4 regions of the Paenibacillus sp. OAE614 genome follow, and region 1 is predicted to be linked to each of the others. Evidence: riboswitches for the same ligand, from Rfam matches in the RefSeq annotation. Region 1 holds a riboswitch; each other region holds the start of a gene.
The links. Region 1 has a riboswitch for cyclic di-AMP ahead of ABIE48_RS05510 (alpha/beta fold hydrolase). Riboswitches for the same ligand answer to the same signal wherever they lie in the genome.
Positions count from the first base shown of each region.

Region 2: another riboswitch for cyclic di-AMP. It lies ahead of ABIE48_RS01640 (hypothetical protein); the one in region 1 lies ahead of ABIE48_RS05510 (alpha/beta fold hydrolase).
Region 3: another riboswitch for cyclic di-AMP. It lies ahead of ABIE48_RS23845 (TrkH family potassium uptake protein); the one in region 1 lies ahead of ABIE48_RS05510 (alpha/beta fold hydrolase).
Region 4: another riboswitch for cyclic di-AMP. It lies ahead of ABIE48_RS18430 (3D domain-containing protein); the one in region 1 lies ahead of ABIE48_RS05510 (alpha/beta fold hydrolase).

Region 1 is NZ_JBEPOD010000001.1:1,091,377-1,096,183, forward strand. It holds gene ABIE48_RS05495 (sugar phosphate isomerase/epimerase family protein) at 1-122, shown strand, start outside; gene ABIE48_RS05500 (MATE family efflux transporter) at 122-1,501, shown strand; gene ABIE48_RS05505 (hypothetical protein) at 1,542-2,171, opposite strand; cyclic di-AMP (ydaO/yuaA leader) riboswitch at 2,656-2,843, shown strand; cyclic di-AMP (ydaO/yuaA leader) riboswitch at 2,931-3,095, shown strand; gene ABIE48_RS05510 (alpha/beta fold hydrolase) at 3,279-4,094, shown strand; gene ABIE48_RS05515 (SDR family NAD(P)-dependent oxidoreductase) at 4,257-4,807, opposite strand, start outside.
Region 2 is NZ_JBEPOD010000001.1:306,976-311,782, reverse strand. It holds gene kdpA (potassium-transporting ATPase subunit KdpA) at 1-1,344, opposite strand, end outside; gene kdpF (K(+)-transporting ATPase subunit F) at 1,414-1,491, opposite strand; gene ABIE48_RS01640 (hypothetical protein) at 1,633-2,022, opposite strand; cyclic di-AMP (ydaO/yuaA leader) riboswitch at 2,160-2,332, opposite strand; cyclic di-AMP (ydaO/yuaA leader) riboswitch at 2,455-2,667, opposite strand; gene ABIE48_RS01635 (glutathione peroxidase) at 2,978-3,472, shown strand; tRNA gene ABIE48_RS01630 (tRNA-Leu) at 3,617-3,699, opposite strand; gene ABIE48_RS01625 (urease accessory UreF family protein) at 3,950-4,609, shown strand; gene ABIE48_RS01620 (helix-turn-helix domain-containing protein) at 4,700-4,807, opposite strand, start outside.
Region 3 is NZ_JBEPOD010000001.1:5,159,789-5,164,595, forward strand. It holds gene ABIE48_RS23840 (potassium channel family protein) at 1-115, opposite strand, end outside; gene ABIE48_RS23845 (TrkH family potassium uptake protein) at 202-1,542, opposite strand; cyclic di-AMP (ydaO/yuaA leader) riboswitch at 1,610-1,754, opposite strand; gene ABIE48_RS23850 (CPBP family intramembrane glutamic endopeptidase) at 2,013-3,707, shown strand; gene uvrC (excinuclease ABC subunit UvrC) at 3,676-4,807, opposite strand, start outside.
Region 4 is NZ_JBEPOD010000001.1:4,023,919-4,028,725, reverse strand. It holds gene ABIE48_RS18445 (transporter substrate-binding domain-containing protein) at 1-261, shown strand, start outside; gene ABIE48_RS18440 (amino acid ABC transporter permease) at 432-1,091, shown strand; gene ABIE48_RS18435 (amino acid ABC transporter ATP-binding protein) at 1,078-1,800, shown strand; cyclic di-AMP (ydaO/yuaA leader) riboswitch at 2,039-2,191, shown strand; gene ABIE48_RS18430 (3D domain-containing protein) at 2,195-2,854, shown strand; gene ABIE48_RS18425 (polysaccharide deacetylase family protein) at 2,927-3,769, opposite strand; gene ABIE48_RS18420 (NADH:flavin oxidoreductase/NADH oxidase) at 4,040-4,807, shown strand, end outside.

The DNA of each region.
Region 1 (4,807 bases):
CAAATGCGGGATATGAGGGCTACCTGTCCCTGGAGCTGTTTATGGACAGCTACGGCGGGTTGACCGCCCTGGAGACCGCGAAGCTTGGCATCGCCAAGATCCGGGAAGCTTACGGCCTGTAATGTCCAGATCCATCGCGGGAGACAACCCCGTTAGCAAGCTGTCGCTGCTTGCGATTACGTGGCCGATTTTTGTGGAATCGGCCCTTCAAATGTTTCTCAGGACATCGGACACGTTCATGCTGAGCAAGGTGTCTGACGGCGCGGTTGCGGCGGTCGGCGTCGCGAACCAGATCATCATGTTTGCGGTGCTGATGTTCAATTTCGTGGCGCTCGGCTCCGCGGTGGTCATCTCGCAGTATTTGGGTGCACGCAGGCAGCATGAAATCGGCCGGCTGGCCGGGTCCTCGCTGGCGCTGAACTTCCTGTTCGGCCTGGTCGTGAGCGTCATCGTCATGATGCTCAGCGGGCCGCTGCTGCGGATATTCGACCTCGATCCTTCTCTGTTCGGGCAGGCGGAGAAGTATTTGCTCATCGCCGGGGGCGCCCTGGTCATTCAGGCGCTGTTGACCGCCGTCACGACCATGATCCAGTCTCATGGATTAACCCGGCAGACGATGGTCGTCACGATCGGCATGAACGTGCTGAATATTTTCGGCAATTACCTGTTTATTTACGGCCCCGGAGGCTTTCCGAAGCTGGGCGTCGTCGGGGTGGCGATATCCACCGCCTTTGCCCAGTGCGTCGGTCTGGCCGTCAATCTGGTGCTGCTCCGCAAGGCGGCGGGCGTCTACATCCGCTGGAACGACCTGTTCGTGTGGAGCCGTGAGCATATCGGGAAGGTGCTACGCGTCGGCGTGCCGTCCTCGGCCGTGTCCTTGTCGTACTCCGCCAACCAGTTTGTGACCACGGCCTTTATTTCGTCGCTTGGGGCCAGCGTGCTGGCAACGAAAATTTACACGCAGAACATCATGTTCTTCGTCATGATTCTGGCCGTCTCGCTGGGCCGGGGCGGGCAGATCATCGTCGGGCAGCTGGTCGGCGCGGGCCAGAGGGAAGAGGCCTACAAGCAGGTGATCCGGAATCTGATCCGCAGCGAGCTGATCACGCTGGCGGCCGTCGCCGTGCTGATGCTGTTCCGGCAGCCGCTGATGAAGCTGTTCACGACCGACCCGGACATTATCGCGATGGGAGCGGCCTTGCTGCTGCTGAGCTTTCTGCTGGAGCCGGGGCGCAACTTCAACGTCATCCTGGAACGGTCGCTGCAGGCCGCCGGCGACGCCCGGTCCGCCATGGTCGTGTCCATCACGGTGACCTGGCTCTTCAGCGTGCCGCTGACGTACCTACTCGGCATTTATTGGGGATACGGCCTGTACGGCATCTGGGCGGCTTTTATCGCCGACGAATGGCTGCGGGGCATCCTGCTCTGGGTCCGCTGGAGGAGCAAGGCCTGGCAGCGAAAAGCGCTGGTGCAGCTTCGCAGCGAGGAGCAGGCGCTGTAGCCGCCCGCGCAGGCAGCACAAAAGAACCGCCACTCGGGGATTATCCGGGGTGGCGGTTCTTTGTGCCGGTGCCGAACAGGGACAGATATGCCGAGGAGCGGCGGATCAAGGCGCGGGTATCCGTCGGGAACTCCCGGCCGAGCAGCGGGAGGCGGTTGACGGGAGCTTTCGCCTGGACTTCCGTATCAAGGTCAGCCGTCAGGCCGGAGATCGCAAGCGACGTTCCTCCCCCGATGCGCAGCGATGCTGCGGCTCCTTCGGCGTAAGCCGTACGGTTCAGCTCGAGAAGGCCGGCATCAAGGGATCTTCCTATGTGTTCGGCTGTTGTGCGCGCGGTATGCTGCTCCAGGCGTGATCTGACATCAAGCAGCGCCATCAGCGCGAGCGGGTACTGATTGTGGTCCGGATGCTTCAGAATGTGCATGGCCGTCGCGGTGATGGCCTCTTCCAGCGTCAGGCCGCAAATATAGCGCAGGCGGCAGCCCCACCGTACCAGATCGAAGGCTTGCTTGCCTGAGCACAGCAGACCCTCGGCAAGCCCTTCCTCTCCGGAGTAAGGCAGCTTTAAAATGCCGATCCGGCAGTTTTCCAGCCAGCCCAGGCTGTGGTGCTGGTACCTTGGAAGAACGATTTCAAACAGTTCGATGGTGGGAATCAAAGCCCGGTTCATCGTGACATCCTCCTTGACCGTGATTTCATGGTTACTCCCTGCCGTCTTGTTCCGGATCGTCACGGCCAGTAGGGTTCTATACATGTGTCCGATTGGTAAACTATCCGAATCATACGTCCAAGGGATATCTTTGGCAAGAAGACGAGGCGGATTTTTTTAGATCAAAACCAGCATCTTTCCAGTGCAAAGTCCAAAATTCCGGCAAAAAGCCGCTTTTTTTCAGCCTAGCGGCTTCAGCCCTATTCCGGCACTATTTTCCGATCCAATGGGCGGGTTCAGCCATTTGAATGGCTTCCCGCCTTCAGTTATCCAGCAAAGCTAAGGAAAGCGGTAGGAAAGGCCGTAAAACAATGATTCCTACGGATTAGGACCCGTTTTCCCATCAGATCCCCAAATAAAGCAGGGAATCGTATCGTTTCCCTGCTTTACAGTTCGCCGTCCCAGGCGTATATTCATTTCATCATCCAATAGAGTAAGATTTGCGACTTGATGAACGCTGAATTTTCCGATGAAAAGCGGGGGAACCAATCGCAGTCCTCGTCCCACGGAGCTTTATGCTGGGGCTTGCGGCTTGCAGGGGTGAATCGGAGGCAGGATAACGCCTGTTTCCGTAGGGCTACTCTCACGGCCCGAATCCGTCAGCTAACCTCGTAAGCGTAGTTGAGAGCGGAGGAAACTGTGATTTGACGCATCAACACAGGGTATCTGCTCTGTGTTTTTCTGTGCGCTCATTTTGAAGGATGAAACGTGTACATGGAATATGTCTATTCGCTGAATTTCCGCCGGAGGGCGGAAAGCGGGGGAACCGGTCGTGTCTGCAGCATCCGCTGCGGCCATATGGGGTGAATCTCGAAAGTGATGAGTAGGGCTACTCTTTGGCCCGAATCCGTCAGCTAACCACGCAAGCGTGTTAAGAGAGGCAGCTGTTATTCATGCAGATGGCAAGGCTTATTCAGCCTTGGATTTGGAAGCATGGAAGAGTGTCCTCTTTCCGGTGCTTCTTTTTTGTTGTTTAAAAAAGGAGAAGCATTGATTCCCAAGCGGGCGGCGCCCGCAATTTTGTACAAATAGAGAAAACAGGTTATGTGGGAGAGAGGAGAACATGAAGTGCCCCAGATACAAGTAAACGGAACCACGTTATATTATGAAATTCACGGCAGCGGCACGCCCATCGTGTTCATTCACGGGCATTTGTCGTCCCATCATATGTTTGAGCCCCAGGTCGAATATTTCAGCAAGCGGGCGAAGGTAATCGTGCTGGACCTCCGCGGTTACGGCAATTCGGGGAAGCTTGACGTGGAGGTCGGGCACATTATGGAAACCCAATGCAGCGATCTGTGCGAGCTGCTCAATAAGCTGCATATTTCGCAGGCGACGCTGGTCGGCTGTTCCAGCGGAAGCGTGCTCGCCCAGACGTTTGCCGCCCTTCATCCGGACCGGGTCAGCGCTCTGGTGCTCGTAGACAGCTACTTCGCGGGATGCTTCGGGAAAAAGAACCATTTGCTGAATATTTGCGAGGCGTGCAGTTGGCTGTCTTATTATTTGCCTGCGGAGTTTTTCCTCCGGTCGCTGCGGGTGACGTATAACCGGTGGAGACCGGTCTACAGCATCCTGCGCAAGGAGCTGTACCACAAGCGGCCGACAGAGTCGATCAAGCAGCGCATGGAGCTGCTGCGTATGGAGATGCCCGCCAATTTGGCGCGGCTGCCGATGCCTGTACTGTGCGTCGCAGGCAGCCAAAGCGAGTGGTTCGTCAAGCAAATGCAGCGGGCGGCCACCCTGTTCCGGCATGTGCAGCTGGCGACGATCGAGGATGCGATGTATCCGACCCATTTGTGCCAGCCCCATGCATTCAACCGCATGCTGCTGAACTTTTTGATGGACCAGCATATTTACCGGACTCGGGAAGCCTATGGAGGATAGCCCGCGGTCATGGGATTTGCCTCCTGGAAAGAAAATCGCATCTTGAATCGCACTGGCCTTCACTCAAACGATCTACTCGCTGTATTAGGTAGCAAGTTAACCGCCCGATAAGAAGGCGGTTAACTCAGCTCTAGCGAGTATTCGTTTTTTCAATGAGACAGATTATATTAAAAAGGGTGGGATGAACCGTCCATCAATATCGGTGAATCCGTATTCCTGGGCAAGATCACCAACTTGTAGTACCAGTCCGTTTTTCAGTTTCACTTCATCATCCCCAGCTAGGGCTGACACCGCTCGCCCTACGTAGTACGGCGACTCCGTGTGTTTCAAAGCTTCAACCTCTTTCCAATGATCTTCATCTGTACCGAAGTTCCTTAATACCAGTTCTGTTCTCATCCAGCCAGGGGAGACCGCTACCACGGTTATTTCAGTGCTTTTGAGATCATGAGCTAATCCGAGCACTGAGCGGTTAATTGCATTCTTGGCGAGGTCGTAATAGAAAGTTCCTAAATACTTATCCTGATCCTGAAATGTGGTATGTACGATCAATCCAGAATCAGCTTCCAGCATAAGCGGGATCGCATAATGGTTTGTCGCTATTTGTGGGCGTACTCCATTCTGAAACATAGCATCCCACATGTTCAGCGGATATTCCCAGAATGGTCCGGATTGTAAATTCACTTCCAAGTCATGCAGTCCCCAGACATTATTCA
Region 2 (4,807 bases), 780 kb from region 1:
AGGATTGGTAAAGGCATCGGTTCCCAGGTGCGTCATAAACGAAATCGCCGTCGGCGCAAGAATAATGAAGGGATGCATCAGAATTGCCACCGCAATCAGCTTCATCTCCCGGGCTTCGATCTTCCGCCCCAGAAATTCCGGCGTCCGGCCAACCATCAGGCCGCAGATAAATACGCCGAGGATCGCATACATGATCATATTGACGAAGCCGACCCCCTTGCCGCCGAACACGACGTTCAGCATCATTTCGGCCAAGGGCGCAAGTCCTCCCAGCGGCGTCAGCGTATCATGCATGTTGTTGACCGACCCCGTCGTAGCGGCGGTGGTGACGGTTGTGAACAACGCGGACTGCGCGATACCAAAGCGCACCTCCTTGCCTTCCATGCTGCCGGCCGAGCTGTTGATTCCCAATTGGTTGATCAGCGGGTTGCCGGCTTTTTCCGAGAAATACGTCAGGCACAGGAACGCTACGAACAGCGTCATCATGACGCTGAAAATCATCCAGCCCTGCTTCTTGTTCCGGGCGAACCGTCCGAACGTGTAAGGCAGTGACGCCGAAATCGTCCACATGCTGAGAATTTCGATCACGTTGGTCAGCGGGCTCGGGTTCTCGAACGGATGGGCCGAGTTGACGCCGAAGAAACCTCCCCCGTTCGTTCCGAGGTGCTTGATCGATTCCAGCGAGGCTACAGGACCCAGCGGAATCTGCTGCACGCCGCCACCCAGCGTTTGCACGGCCCGCATCGGCTCCAGCGTCTGCGGCACTTTGAGCCCGACCAGCACCAGGGTCACGATGAGAGCGAGCGGCACGAACAGGCGGACATGCGCCTTGATAAAATCCTCGAAGAAGTTCCCGAGTCCCTCACCCCTGCGGGTGATGCCGCGCATAAAAGCAATCGCGATAGCCAGGCCCGAAGCGGCCGAGGTAAACATCATCATCGTGATGACGATCATTTGGCCAAAATAAGACATGCCGCTCTCTCCGCTGTAATGCTGGAGGTTCGTGTTCGTCATAAAGCTGATGACCGTGTTGAAGGACAGGCTCGCCTCCATATTGCCGATGCCGCTCGGGTTGCCCGGAAGGCCGCCCATCGTTCGGAGCAATATATAGCTGATCGCTACCAGAAAAATATTGGTTGCGATCATGCTGAGCGCGTACTTTTTCCAATTCATGCTGCCCCGCTGCTTCAGCCCGATGATCCGGTATAGAACTCTTTCCACGCCGCTGAAGATCCGGTCCGTCCGATTCGGTTCATTGGAGAACATATGATATACGTAAGTGCCTACCGGCTTCACGAGCAGCAGGAGCACGAAAATCACGATACAAATTTGCAAAATATCCAAGGTTGGCTTCCCCCTCTTACGAGCATGTTCTGCTTTGGCCCCTTGAGGCTTACAGATTTAAAATACCGGTCAAAATTTTTCCGGATGGATCAAGGCGTAAACCAAATAGATAAAGACAAGCACGGCGAATGCCCCAACGACGATCATTGGTCTTTGCCCCCTTCTTCCACCACTCGGCCGCACCAATGAAGAAATAACAAGAACACGCCATAGGTGGCAGCGAGTGCAAGTATCATATATACATCCATCATCGTTTCCGGTCTCTCCTTTGCATGGTTAGAATCATCTTTATTTCAGTAAAAATCCGACTTCGCCGTTTAAGGTATAAATGATGTGATCGGCACCAAGCCCCCGGTAAATGCCGGGTGAGCTGCCCCTCTGCGTAATGACATATACCGGTTCCGACGTCCAGGGACGGCAGATTTGCAAATAGCGGCAGGTCAAGTTGAGGCTGCTTTCAAACAGAAAGATTTTGCCGACCTCCATTTCGGGCACCACCCAATACTCCGCTTGATTCGTATTCAGCCGGATGATCCGCTGCACCCCCATCTTTCTCAAGAGGCGCTCCTCCTGAGCGCTGTTGGTCAGAACGGCAAAGGGCCTTTTCCAATACATCAGCAGCTTGATAAAATTGCGTCCCGCCTCGTTCGGCGCGGTCACGATGACGACGTTGTCCATTTCAAAGGCTCCTCCTGTGCGGCAGCCGCAAATACGCAAAAGAAGCCGCAGGGAAAGAAGGACCTTTCCCGCGGCTTCTTGAATGTAGACGAATATGAATAGGATCGTCCTTTATTCAAAATGCGCACGACAAGTGCTGCCTCTCCCGTTACGCTGACGAGGTTAGCTGTCGGATTCGGGCGTGAGAGTCGCCCTACCTTCCGGTACTTGCCGTACCGGAAAGATTCACCCCGGCGGCTTCCGTTCCAGGCGGCCGCTGTGGTTCCCCCGCTCCCGGCCGTTTCCGGCCGAAATTAAGCGTTATTGATAATTGTATGTGATTGTGATGAATGCTCTCTTTTGTTCCAGTAAGCTAAAAAAGGGTAAAAAAAACACAGAGGCCAGCTGATCCCCCTGTGATCCGAAAGTTTATTCGGGTCGCAAGTTTCATCATTCCTCTCTCAAACGACGCTTACGAGGTTAGCTGACGGATTCGAGCGGTGAGAGTCGCTCTACCCGGCCGGATATCCATGGCATCCGTAGCCGGGATTCACCCCTGCGGCTGGCAGCAGACCCCCGACTCTCACACCGGTTCGCTGCTCCATGGCACGCGTTTGGTTCCCCCGATTTCCGCGCTTTTTTGCGGAAACTCAGCGATTAGTAATGGAAACTGTATTGAATACGCTCTGAATCATACACCCGCTCCTTCCAAGCTGTAAAGGCAGTCTAAAAATCATGAACCGCGAATTTTGGAACATTCAGGACCTTATTAGCGCTTACATTTTGGCTTTTTGACTTCTACCTCTTCCATGCTCCCGATTTGGCGCATTTATGGAAACCAGGTCATTCCGGGACACCGGCTCGCAGGAATATCCGCATTGACATTACAGTTCAATCGTTTAAAATTAAATTGTGCGCTTGGTAAATGCTTCGGCTGGATGATGATTCATAGCAGCACAAAAGGAGGAGGATGGCAGTGAGCGTCTATGATTTTCAAGTGAACACGCTGCGCGGCAAAGAGGTATCGTTAAAGGAATATGAAGGTGACGTGCTGCTGATCGTGAACACGGCCAGCAAATGCGGATTTACGCCGCAGTTTCGCGGGCTGCAGGAGCTGTACGACGAATTCCGCGACCATCATTTTCAAATTCTCGGTTTTCCGAGCAACCAGTTTGCCAATCAGGAGCCAGGTACCAGCGAGGAGATCGGCGAATTCTGCCAGATGAATTACGGGGTCACGTTCCCGATGTTTGAGAAGATCGACGTCAAGGGCAGCAACGCCCATCCACTGTTTCAATACCTTACCCGGGAAGCGCCGGGCGTGCTCGGATCAAAAGCGGTCAAGTGGAACTTTACCAAGTTCCTGGTCGATTCCAAGGGAAGGGTCATCAAGCGTTACGCGCCCAAAACGACACCCGACAAAATCGAAAACGACATCCGCAAGCTGCTTGAATCCGGAAAAAGCGAATAGGCAAATCAGCCCCACAAAATAACGCTACTTGCTGCGATCCGAATTCACTTGCTTTGCGGGACCCCGAAATATACGAAAATGCAATAAGCAAAAAAAAAAGCTTCCCTGGATTTCTCCAAGGAAGCTTCTTTCTGTGTTCATAGATGCGGTAGAGAGGACTCGAACCTCCACGGGCGTACGCCCACTACCCCCTCAAGATAGCGTGTCTGCCATTCCACCACTACCGCATATCCAAAGTTCATTTAGCGAACTTTTTTATTATACACAAAATCATCCGAATTGTAAAGGGAAATGCATCAGAACACCAATTATGTAATATTACATAACACATTAAACAACAAAAACAGTGATTGAGTCGCCCTAACATTGACAAATCATTATATTCATGTAATATTAACTTACAAATAATAATGATCGATGATTATACTTTGCAATTCACGTAATGTTTTTTACCACAAAAATATGGAGGTGACCGTGTTGAACGACAAAAGCACCAAACTGCTCGATTACGTGCAAACGCTGGATAACGACTTGTCGGTTGGAGGCTTCATCCATGTGTTCGACCTCCAAACCCGGATTGCAGAAGGGCGCATCCAGAACCAGGAAGAGCTGGAAGGATTCATCCTTCATCCGATGATGAATCGCTTGGTCCGCCAAGACGGCGCGGCCATTCTGGCGATTTACGCAGCTGCCGACCAACGGGATATCCGTCAGATCGCCCGAATTGACCGGTATATCCTCGGAAGAATCGCTGCACATGAAAATGATGAAGCGGTGCGCCAACGGGGAAGAAGACTTTTGAAACTGGCCCAGGCCCTGTACCCCTGGCTCAATCTGAAGGTTCTTGACGAACTCGCGCAGAAGGAGCTGTCTCCCGTCTGCCTGGCCACGACGCATGCCTATGTCAACTATCAGCTCGGGTCCAGCCGCGACCACACCGTTTATGGCTATATGCAATCTGCGGTCTGCACATGCATCCAGCTCGCTGCCCGCTCGCTAAGCATTCCGCCTCACGACGCCAAAGCGTTGGCCGGCAAATGGACGGCTGAAATGGAGCGCGCATGGACAGCGGAGAAAGACTCCCTGCCCACAGACCTTGTCAATATCCAGGAGAACGACTCCCATATCGCCTCTTGACCTCTTTAACAACACCACAAAGGCACTCCGCTCTGCCCTGCCGCAGCGAAGTGCCTTTTTCTGTTCCCAAGTATGTACTTGACCCTCATCTTACTGATCGCGGGACTGGTTCTTCCGGTATTCCACAAACTTGATGTACTCCTTGATAAACTCCTTCTCGTGATCGGAGAGCGGCATTTCGTTTAACTGCCTTCCGTT
Region 3 (4,807 bases), 4.1 Mb from region 1:
CCACTTCTTCATTGATGTCCACCCCAAGCACCTCATACCCCAAATCCATAAGCTCCATGGCCAGGCTTGAACCGAACCGCCCCAAACCGATGACGACAAACTGCTGTGTTTTCATTTCTCTCCAGATGCTCCTTATCCCTTAATGTTGGTTCTATATATGGTTCTTATGACAAAATCGAAACTTTGAATCACCCAAGTCCGTTACCCAATAATGATCTTGCCTTCGGGATGGCGGTACAGCTCCTTGCCTTTCTTAGGACCGAGCGCATAAGCGAAGGTCAATGGTCCAAGACGGCCGGCAAACATCGTCAGACAGATCAGGATTTTCCCGATCAGGGACAAATGCGGCGTCAACCCAAGGGTCAGTCCAACCGTGCCGAAAGCCGACGTCGTCTCGTACAGGATCATCAAAAAGCTGCTGTCTTCCGTCGTAGACAGAACCATGGATACGCCGACCACCAGGAACAAGGCCAGGAACGTAATGGTCAACGCTTTAAAAATTCGCTCCTGCGCCAGACGGTAACGGTAGATGACGATGTCATCACGCCCTCGGATCATTGCAATCACCGCACCGACAAGGATGGTGAACGTCGTGGTCTTGATCCCACCCCCGGTGGATCCCGGCGAAGCGCCGATAAACATCAGAATGATCGTAAAAAATTGCGACGCCTGGCGCATGCCTGCCAGGTCCAGCGTATTCGCCCCAGCCGTCCTCGGCGTAACCGACTGGAACAGGGAGGCGAGAATTTTACCGCCCCAATTCAGCGAACCAAGCGTCTTGGGATTCGTGAATTCAAAGATAAAGATGACGACCGCTCCGACCACAATCAGAGCACCGGTCATGGACAGCACCACTTTGGTGTGGAGCGACAGTTTCCGGTGTACCTGGTAATCCACCAGATCGGACATGACGATAAAGCCGATGCCGCCGGATACGATCAGAAACATCACCACAAAATTGACGAGCGGGTCGTATACAAATCCCGTCAGGCTGTTAAAATGGCCGAACAGGTCAAATCCCGCATTATTGAACATGGACACGCCATGAAATATTCCAAAATAGATCGCTTTTCCAAGAGGCATATCGAACGACCACCGGATGGCGAGCAGTAACGCTCCGCAGCCTTCGATACTCAACGAAAAAAATATCACTTTCCGAATCAGGCGGACGATGCCTTCCATCGTGTTCTGATTCATCGCTTCCTGCAGCAGGAGCCGGTCCCGGAGCGAAATCCGGCGCTTGAACACCAGAGCGATCAGCGTGGCCATCGTCATAAAACCGAGCCCGCCGATCTGGATCAGCAGCATGATGACGACTTGACCGAACGTGCTGAAATACAGCCCCGTATCTTTGACAACCAAACCGGTCACGCAGGTCGCCGAGGTTGCCGTAAACAAGGCATCCATAAAATTCAGCGGCTTACCCGTCGTGTTCGAAATCGGCAAGGTGAGCAGTATGGCTCCGATCAAAATAATGGCCGCAAAACCGAGCGTTAATACTTGCGGAGGGGCCAGCCGGAACCACTTCCATTTACCAATCAATACATTCACCTCTTTAAAAAAGTCAAAAGAAAAAAAGCATCGGAAATCCAATGCCTTTCGGTTTGGCTCCTGCATGCACGACGCCTACGAGGTTAGCTGACGGATTCGGGCATGCACAGGTTGCCCTATTCGCGGACTAAACCGTCCCAACGAAATTCACCCCAAAAAATTGGTTCCCCCGTTTTCACTTGGAAATTCGGCGTTCTTATTCATTTGCATCAAAATTATAATCTTTATTGTAGGACTTCACAAAGGCCTTTTTCTGATGAATTGGATGGAAAACAGCCTGATTCGCAATGCAGGTGGACACGGCCTGCGGTTATCTTCTCTTTTCGATGGCTTTCCTTGATTTTCATCGTTTTTTCACCACTATTTTCAGGGTATACTGGTTTTGGGCGAATCTTCTATGTTATGTTTACCGTACTGTATTGGGGGGAATGGTATCTTTATCACATTCAAGGGGGGATTTCATGGACCGGTTAAACCAGCCGCTGGAAATCAGGGCCAATTATAAATGGCTGGGCATTTTGGGGGTCATCGGCCTTATTTTATTCTTTTTTGTACAAGTGTTTCCGCAGACGAGCTCGGAGACGCTAGAGGGGCAAACGACCAAGGTCATCAGCAAATCGGAGGCGGAAGCAGCCGCCAAAGCGTTTGCCTCGGACCGGTTGAATATTCAAACAGGCATTGCCGCCGAACCGCTCGTCACGTACCAGTCGGAATCGGACCTTTACGGTTATTTATCCAGAGAGAAGCTTCTTAACGAATATAACAAGAAATACGAACCGAAGTATCCTTATGACGTGTTCCGGGTCCGGCTGCCCGAGTCGAGCGATCAGGGATATGTCAATGTAGACGTACATATGAACACGGGCAAGGTGGTCGGGTTCTCCATCACGCCTCCGTACTCCAAGTATGCTGCCGCGATGGCTGAATCGAACGAAACCATGCGCAAGCAGAAACTGAGAATTGTGGAAGGGAACATGACGCTGGAGGATAAAGAGGAAATCGCCTCGTCCTGGCTGCAGAAGCTGGGCTACAGCACAAGCTCCTTGAAAGTATCGAGCGGCAAGGATGAGCCCGGATTGATCTATACCGACTCCTCCTCGCACATCGGGGAATCGCAGCTGGAATTCAAGTTTGCCTTTGAGGATGGGGAGCTTCACTCCTTCCTCCCTGGATTTTCGGTCCCATCCGCTCATACGGCTTATGTAGAGAAGCAGACCAAAAGCGCCACGATGCTGACCATGCTGGGATACGGACTGTTTACGATCGTGCTCGGCATTCTCGCCATCATTTACAGTGCGCTGACGCGGCGGTACACCTCCTTTGCCCGCGGGCTGTTTTTGTCTTTGTTTTATTTTGTTGTCTCATTGCTGACGACTTATAACATGCTGCCGGTGCTGGAAGCGGAAGGCTTCTCCCAGTTCGGGATAATCGCGGCCATGGTCGTTCAGGTGATCCTGAGCATAGCGATGACGGTGCTCCTGTATTTCTCCCTGGTCGGCGGGGACGGACTATGGCGCAAAGCCGGTTACAACGCCTGGGCCCGCGCCAAAGAGCCTGGATACGGGCGTTACGTGCTCCACAGCATGTTCACCGGGTATTTGTGGGCGTTTATCCTGATGGGGGCGCAGTCGGTGATCTATCTCGTCCTGGACCGGACGATCCACAGCTGGTCCACGACGGACGCCTCGCAGTCCCCGTATAACATGCTGTATCCGTGGATGCTGCCGATCATGGCCTGGATGGCCGGCATCTCCGAGGAAGCCGTGTACCGCCTGTTCGGCATACCGATGCTGAAGAAAATCGTAAGAAACACATTTGTCGCCTGCGTCATTCCGACGCTGATTTGGGCCTTCGGCCATACGCTGTACCCGATCTACCCGATATACACTCGTCCGATCGAGCTCCTGTTCATCGGTCTCCTGTTCAGCTTGATCTTCCTGCGTCACGGCTACATCGCGGTCATGTTCGCCCACGTCGTGTTCGACAGCATCCTGATGAGCTTCAGCTTGTTCAGCATGGGGGATCTGACGAACATTTTGGCGGGCGTGGTCACCTGCGTCATGCCGTTTATCGTCGCCTGGGTCATTTACCTGTTTTACGGCAAAAAGAAGGAGAAGCCGTATGCTACGACTCCTCCTCCTGAAGGGCTGCTATAATTTGTCCGGCGAGCTTGTCGCCGATCGAGAGAGGCCGGAAGTCTTCAATCCGGGCCTCTTTTATTTTTTTGAGCGAGCCAAAATGCTTCAGCAGCAGCTTGCGCCGCTTCTCGCCGATGCCCGGGATGGCGTCGAGCTTGGATGCCACCATCGACTTGCCGCGCTGCTCGCGGTGGAAGGTGATGGCGAACCGGTGCACCTCATCCTGGATGCGCTGAAGCAGGTAAAACTCCTGGCTGTCGCGCGGCAGCGAAATCGGCTCGGGCGGATCGCCCACCATCAGCTGCGCGGTCCGGTGCTTGACGTCCTTGACCAGACCGCACACCGGAATGAACAGGCCCAGCTCGTTCTGCAGCACGTCGATCGCGGCGGAAATTTGGCCTTTGCCGCCGTCCACGACAATCAGGTCGGGCAGCTCCAAATTTTCCTTGAGCACGCGCTCGTAGCGTCTGCGGACGACCTCCCGCATCGTATCGTAATCGTCCGGTCCCTGAACCGAACGGATTTTGTACTTCCGGTATTCCTTTTTGTCGGGCTTGCCGTCGATAAACACGACCATCGCCGATACCGGATTCGTTCCCTGGATGTTGGAGTTGTCGAACGCCTCGATCCGGTGCAGCGACTCAATGCCAATATACTGGCCGAGGTTTGCGGCGGCCTTGGACGTCCGCTCCTCATCCCGTTCGATCAGGCGGAACTTCTCGTCCAGTGAGACCTTGGCATTCTCTTCCGCCATGGCCACAAGCTGGCGCTTCGTTCCCCGCTGGGGCACCAGCACCTTGATGCCGAGCCATTCCTGCAGGGATGCAGCACCGCCGCCGGCATCGATCGATTCCGCGGCATCCTCTGGCCGGCTGCTGTCTTCCGCCTCTTCCCCTTTTGGCATGTCAGGCAGCAAAATTTCCTTTGGCAGCGCCGGATTGTCGCTGTAATACTGCGTCACGAAGGACATAAAATCGCTGTACGCCTCGCCATAAAATGGAAAAACAGACGCGTGACGCTGGATCATTTTCCCCTGGCGCATATACAGAATCTGCACGCACATCCAGCCTTTATCCACGGCAAATCCCAATACGTCGCGGTCCTTCGTGTCCGTCGTC
Region 4 (4,807 bases), 2.9 Mb from region 1:
ATCGTGCTGCAGCTGAATTCGAACCGCGTGGATGCCTCCATCATGGAGAAGCCGGTTGCCGAAGCATACATCAAGAACGTCAATGGTCTGGTAATTGCGGATGCGGTTCCTGATTATAAGGAAGACGGCTACGCGATCGGGATCAAAAAAGGCAACACCGAGCTCGTGAACCAAATCAACAAAACGCTGGACCGTCTGAAATCCGAAAACAAGATTGAGCAGTACGTCGCCGAAGCGAGCGATTTGGCTGCACAGAAATAGAGGTTAAGCTGTCAGTTCTCATTTTATACATCGGATAAAAATAGCGAAGCGAATTCGCTATTTTTTCTGTTCAATGATGGGTACCTTGTTTCTAATATGTCCCGATCTGTTGTATACAGGGAAAGGATGGGACAGGCAGGTATGATGACAAAGGAGGTTCTTGGGTCTTTATGAATATGTTCTCCGTTTTTTGGGATTACCGGACGTATTTTGCGACAGGTATCCAGTATACACTGCTCCTGGCGGCCATTGGCGTCATATGCGGCTTCGTGCTGGGCATTATTATATCCTTGATGCGGATGTCCCGCTTGTGGCTGCCGAAGCTAATCGGTTCGGTATGGGTGGAAGTTCTCCGCGGTACCCCGATGGTTGTTCAGCTGTTTATTATTCACTACGGCCTTGTGGCCTTCGGGGTCAAATTTACGCCTATCGAGTCCGGTGCAATTACGCTGTCCATTAACAGCTCCGCGTACCTTGCGGAAGTGTTCCGTGCCGGAATCCAGGGGGTGGACCGGGGCCAGTCGGAAGCGGCCCGTTCCCTGGGAATGACGCGCAGCATGACGATGCGGTACATCGTGCTGCCCCAAGCTGTAAAAAGCGTGCTGCCGGCCATCGGCAATGAGTTTATTACGATTATCAAGGAATCATCCATCGTATCGTTTATCGGTGTCACCGACTTGATGTACCAGTCGGGGGCTATCCAAGGGATTACGTATGATTACCTCAGTCCGCTGCTGGTCATTGCAGCCATCTACTTCATTATGACGTTTACCTTATCCAAGCTGCTGGGGGCATTTGAAAGGAGGCTGAATACCGATGATCAGCGTTAAAGATTTGCGCAAATCGTTCGGCAAGCTGGAGATTCTGAAAGGGATCGACATCGACATCGCCAAAGGCGAGGTCGTCGTCGTGATCGGCCCCAGCGGCTCGGGAAAAAGTACCTTTCTCCGCTGTTTGAATCTGCTCGAAACCCCGACAGGGGGGCAGATCACGTTTGAAGGCGAGCCGATTACGGACAAACGCCATAACATCAATGCCACACGCGAAAAAATGGGCATGGTGTTCCAGCATTTCAATCTGTTCCCGCATAAATCGGTGCTGCAGAACCTCATGCTGGCCCCGGTTAAGGTGAAAAAGCAGCCGCCGGCCGAGGCGGAACGCATTGCCCTCGACCTGCTGCGCACGGTCGGATTATCCGACAAGAGGGATGCATATCCGTCCCAGCTGTCAGGCGGGCAGAAGCAGCGGATTGCCATCGCGCGGGCGCTGGCCATGCAGCCCCACGTCATGCTCTTTGACGAGCCGACTTCGGCGCTGGACCCGGAAATGGTCGGCGAGGTGCTGGAGGTCATGAAGAAGCTCGCAGAGGGAGGCATGACGATGGTCATCGTAACCCATGAAATGGGGTTTGCCCGGGAAGTCGGCGACCGGATCGTCTTTATGGACGGCGGACAAATCGTCGAGCAGGGGACGCCTGCAGAAGTATTTGGTAACCCGCAAAACAGCCGCACGAAAGATTTTCTGAGCAAGGTCCTTTGACAAAGAGCCTGCATCTACAAATGATAAAGCCCTGGACGAGAATATTACTCATCCAGGGCTTTTTATGTACCTTTTCATGAATAAATTGTTAAAATGAATGAAGATGTTGTAACTTTTTTAAAAGGAATTGAGCCGTTACTCCCTTGCTTAAGTCAGCTAACAACTCTAAATAAAGCCTGATAATTCAAGGGTTTTGGATTGGTAACATTTTCATGCGCACAGGTTACAAAATTGTGATATATTTGTTGAGCCGAAACTTTTAAGGTAAAGTGCGGGGGATGTAATTTGTGTACATAGTACGCTTGGGGTGAATCGCACCAACAGGGCGTAGGGTTGTCTCCTCAATCCGAATCCGACAGCTAACTTCGCAGGCATCACGACTTAAGGAGGAACCATGAAAAGATTTAAAGGAATCAAGACACTTGCAGCCATCATCGGCATTTCTCTGGCGGTACAAGCGGTACCCACGTTTGCGGACTCGGTCCATGTAGCGAAGGATGGAGACACCTTCTATACACTATCTAAACAATATGGTGTTAATTTGAATCAGCTAATGAATGCAAATCCGAACGTAGAAGCAACCAATATTTATCCAGGCCTGAAATTAAATGTTCCCGGAGCAAGCACAGCCAAGGCATTTGCCGCAGAGGACAGCGGCTCCATCATCACGGCAGCTTCCTTGAACGTCAATGGCGATGACAAAGTTGTGGAAGCATGGGGTAAAACCTTCAATTACTCCAAAACACTCGACGTCCGAGCTACGGCTTATTCTTCTGCCGCTAGCGAAAACGGCAAGTGGGGCGCAGTGGACTACTTCGGCAACCCGCTGAAGCTGGGAACGATCGCGGTTGACCCTTCCGTTATCCCGTTGGGAACGAAAGTGCTCGTTACCGGTCACAGCTTCCAAGGCCTTCCGAAGAAAGCCTTCGTAGCGACAGCTAAGGATACCGGCAGCGCGATTAAGGGTAAACGCATCGACATTTTCGTGCCGGGCAGCCCGGAAAGCGTTAGTGCCTTCGGGTTCCAGGACGTTGAGCTGTTTTTCATTAAATAGTCAATGCTATTCATAATAACACGGAAAAACCGGCTTTTGTACTCAAGCCGGTTTTTTTGTACGCTCAGCGCGTTACTTGTCTTTTGGAACGTGAAGTAACCTCGGCAGCGTGACAAATGAATAGCCTTTATTTTTCAAGGTCCGAATAATGTCCGGAAGGGCATCGATCGTACCACTGAGGTTGGACGTGGTTCCACCTCCCGCATGCTGAAGAATGATCGAGCCTTGCCCAACGGTGGACAGCACGTTGCGCTTGACCGCCTCCTTGCCGATTCCTTTCCAATCCAGCGAATCGACGTTCCAGTTTACGATTTTGTAGCCCTGCTGTTTGGCCCAGCGTAGTTGGCGTTCCGTGATGTCTCCATAAGGCGGCCTGATCAGCTTGGGCTTATAGCCGACGATGCCGTAAAGCGTGTTCTCCGTCCGCTTAATCTCGGCTACATATTCGTCCATCTCCAATTTGTGAAACACCGGATGATTATAGGAGTGGTTTCCGATCACATGTCCTTCACGGACGATGCGCTCGACCAGCTCGGGATGCTTCTTCGCCCGGCTGCCCATCACAAAAAAGGTGGCTTTAATATGATGGGCTTTGAGCACATCCAGGATCTGAGGAGTAAACCTGGGATCCGGCACGTCATCAAAGGTTAGGGCTACCTCTTTGACGCGCGGACCGTGAATTTTGAACGTTTCGGGATATTTTTTGATCAGCTGGCCGAGCGTAAGGATCTGCTGTTCCTTCCGCTTTTCTTTCGCCTCCCGGCTGCTGGTTTCCCGTGCAGGTTCGGAACCTGACGGATGTTCCGGGGGTTCACCGCCTTGAGCGGCGGCTGCCGGCCACCCGGACTGCCAAGGACAGATCAACAACAAGATCAGCAGGGAAGACAGCAATGTGCATAACAGCTTCTTTTTCATCCGTCTCGACTCCTTTCCACCGCGGACAAACAGCGAAAACATGATTATCCTTGTTATGTCCATAAGTTGATGCAATTATGTTGCTTTTAATCAGATGATGGGCCACATTTTCATATCGTTCGGCAAAGCGTGTATAATAGAACTGATGGATTACGGTCGCTGCACGTTGGCCGTAACCGCGAGGTATGGACATGAGCGGCGGCGCTGCAATCATATAACCCTGTTGTCATATAGGCTTAATCACATACACCATAAAGGAGACACGAAGCAATGGCAGATCTATTTACACCTTATGTACTTAAAGGATTATCTCTGAAAAACCGGATTGTTATGCCTCCGATGTGCCAATATTCGGTACAGGCTGAGGACGGGATCCCTAACAATTGGCATTATGTCCATTATGTATCCCGCGCAGTCGGCGGAGCCGGATTGATTATCGTAGAGATGACGGGGGTTCACCCCGACGGACGGATTACGAACCGAGATACGGGAATATGGGATGACGGGCAGATCCCTGCTTACCGCAAAATCGTCGACGAAGTGCACGCCTATGGCGCAAGGATCGGCATCCAGCTGGGCCATGCCGGCCGCAAGGCGGAGGACGCGAACCCGCCTGTAGCTCCATCGGCCATCCGTTTTGACGAGAAATATAAAATTCCGAGAGCTTTGTCCACCGAAGAGGCCCAGAGTTTGGTTACCGCCTATGGGGAAGCGGCCCGGCGCGCGGTGGAAGCCGGCTTTGATACCGTGGAGATACACGGCGCTCACGGCTATTTAATCCATCAGTTCCATTCTCCGCTGACCAACCGAAGAGACGATGCGTATGGAAAAGACCTGGCTTTGTTCGGAGAAGAAGTCGTTAAAGCCGTCAAGAAGGCGGTCCCTGAAGACATGCCTGTTCTGATGAGAGTGTCTGCCAAGGAGTACGTGGACGGCGGTTATGACGTCGATTACTGCGCGGAAATCTGCCAACGATACCGGGATGCGGGCGTGGACGTATTTCATATTTCCTCCGGCGGTGAAGGTCATATCGGATCG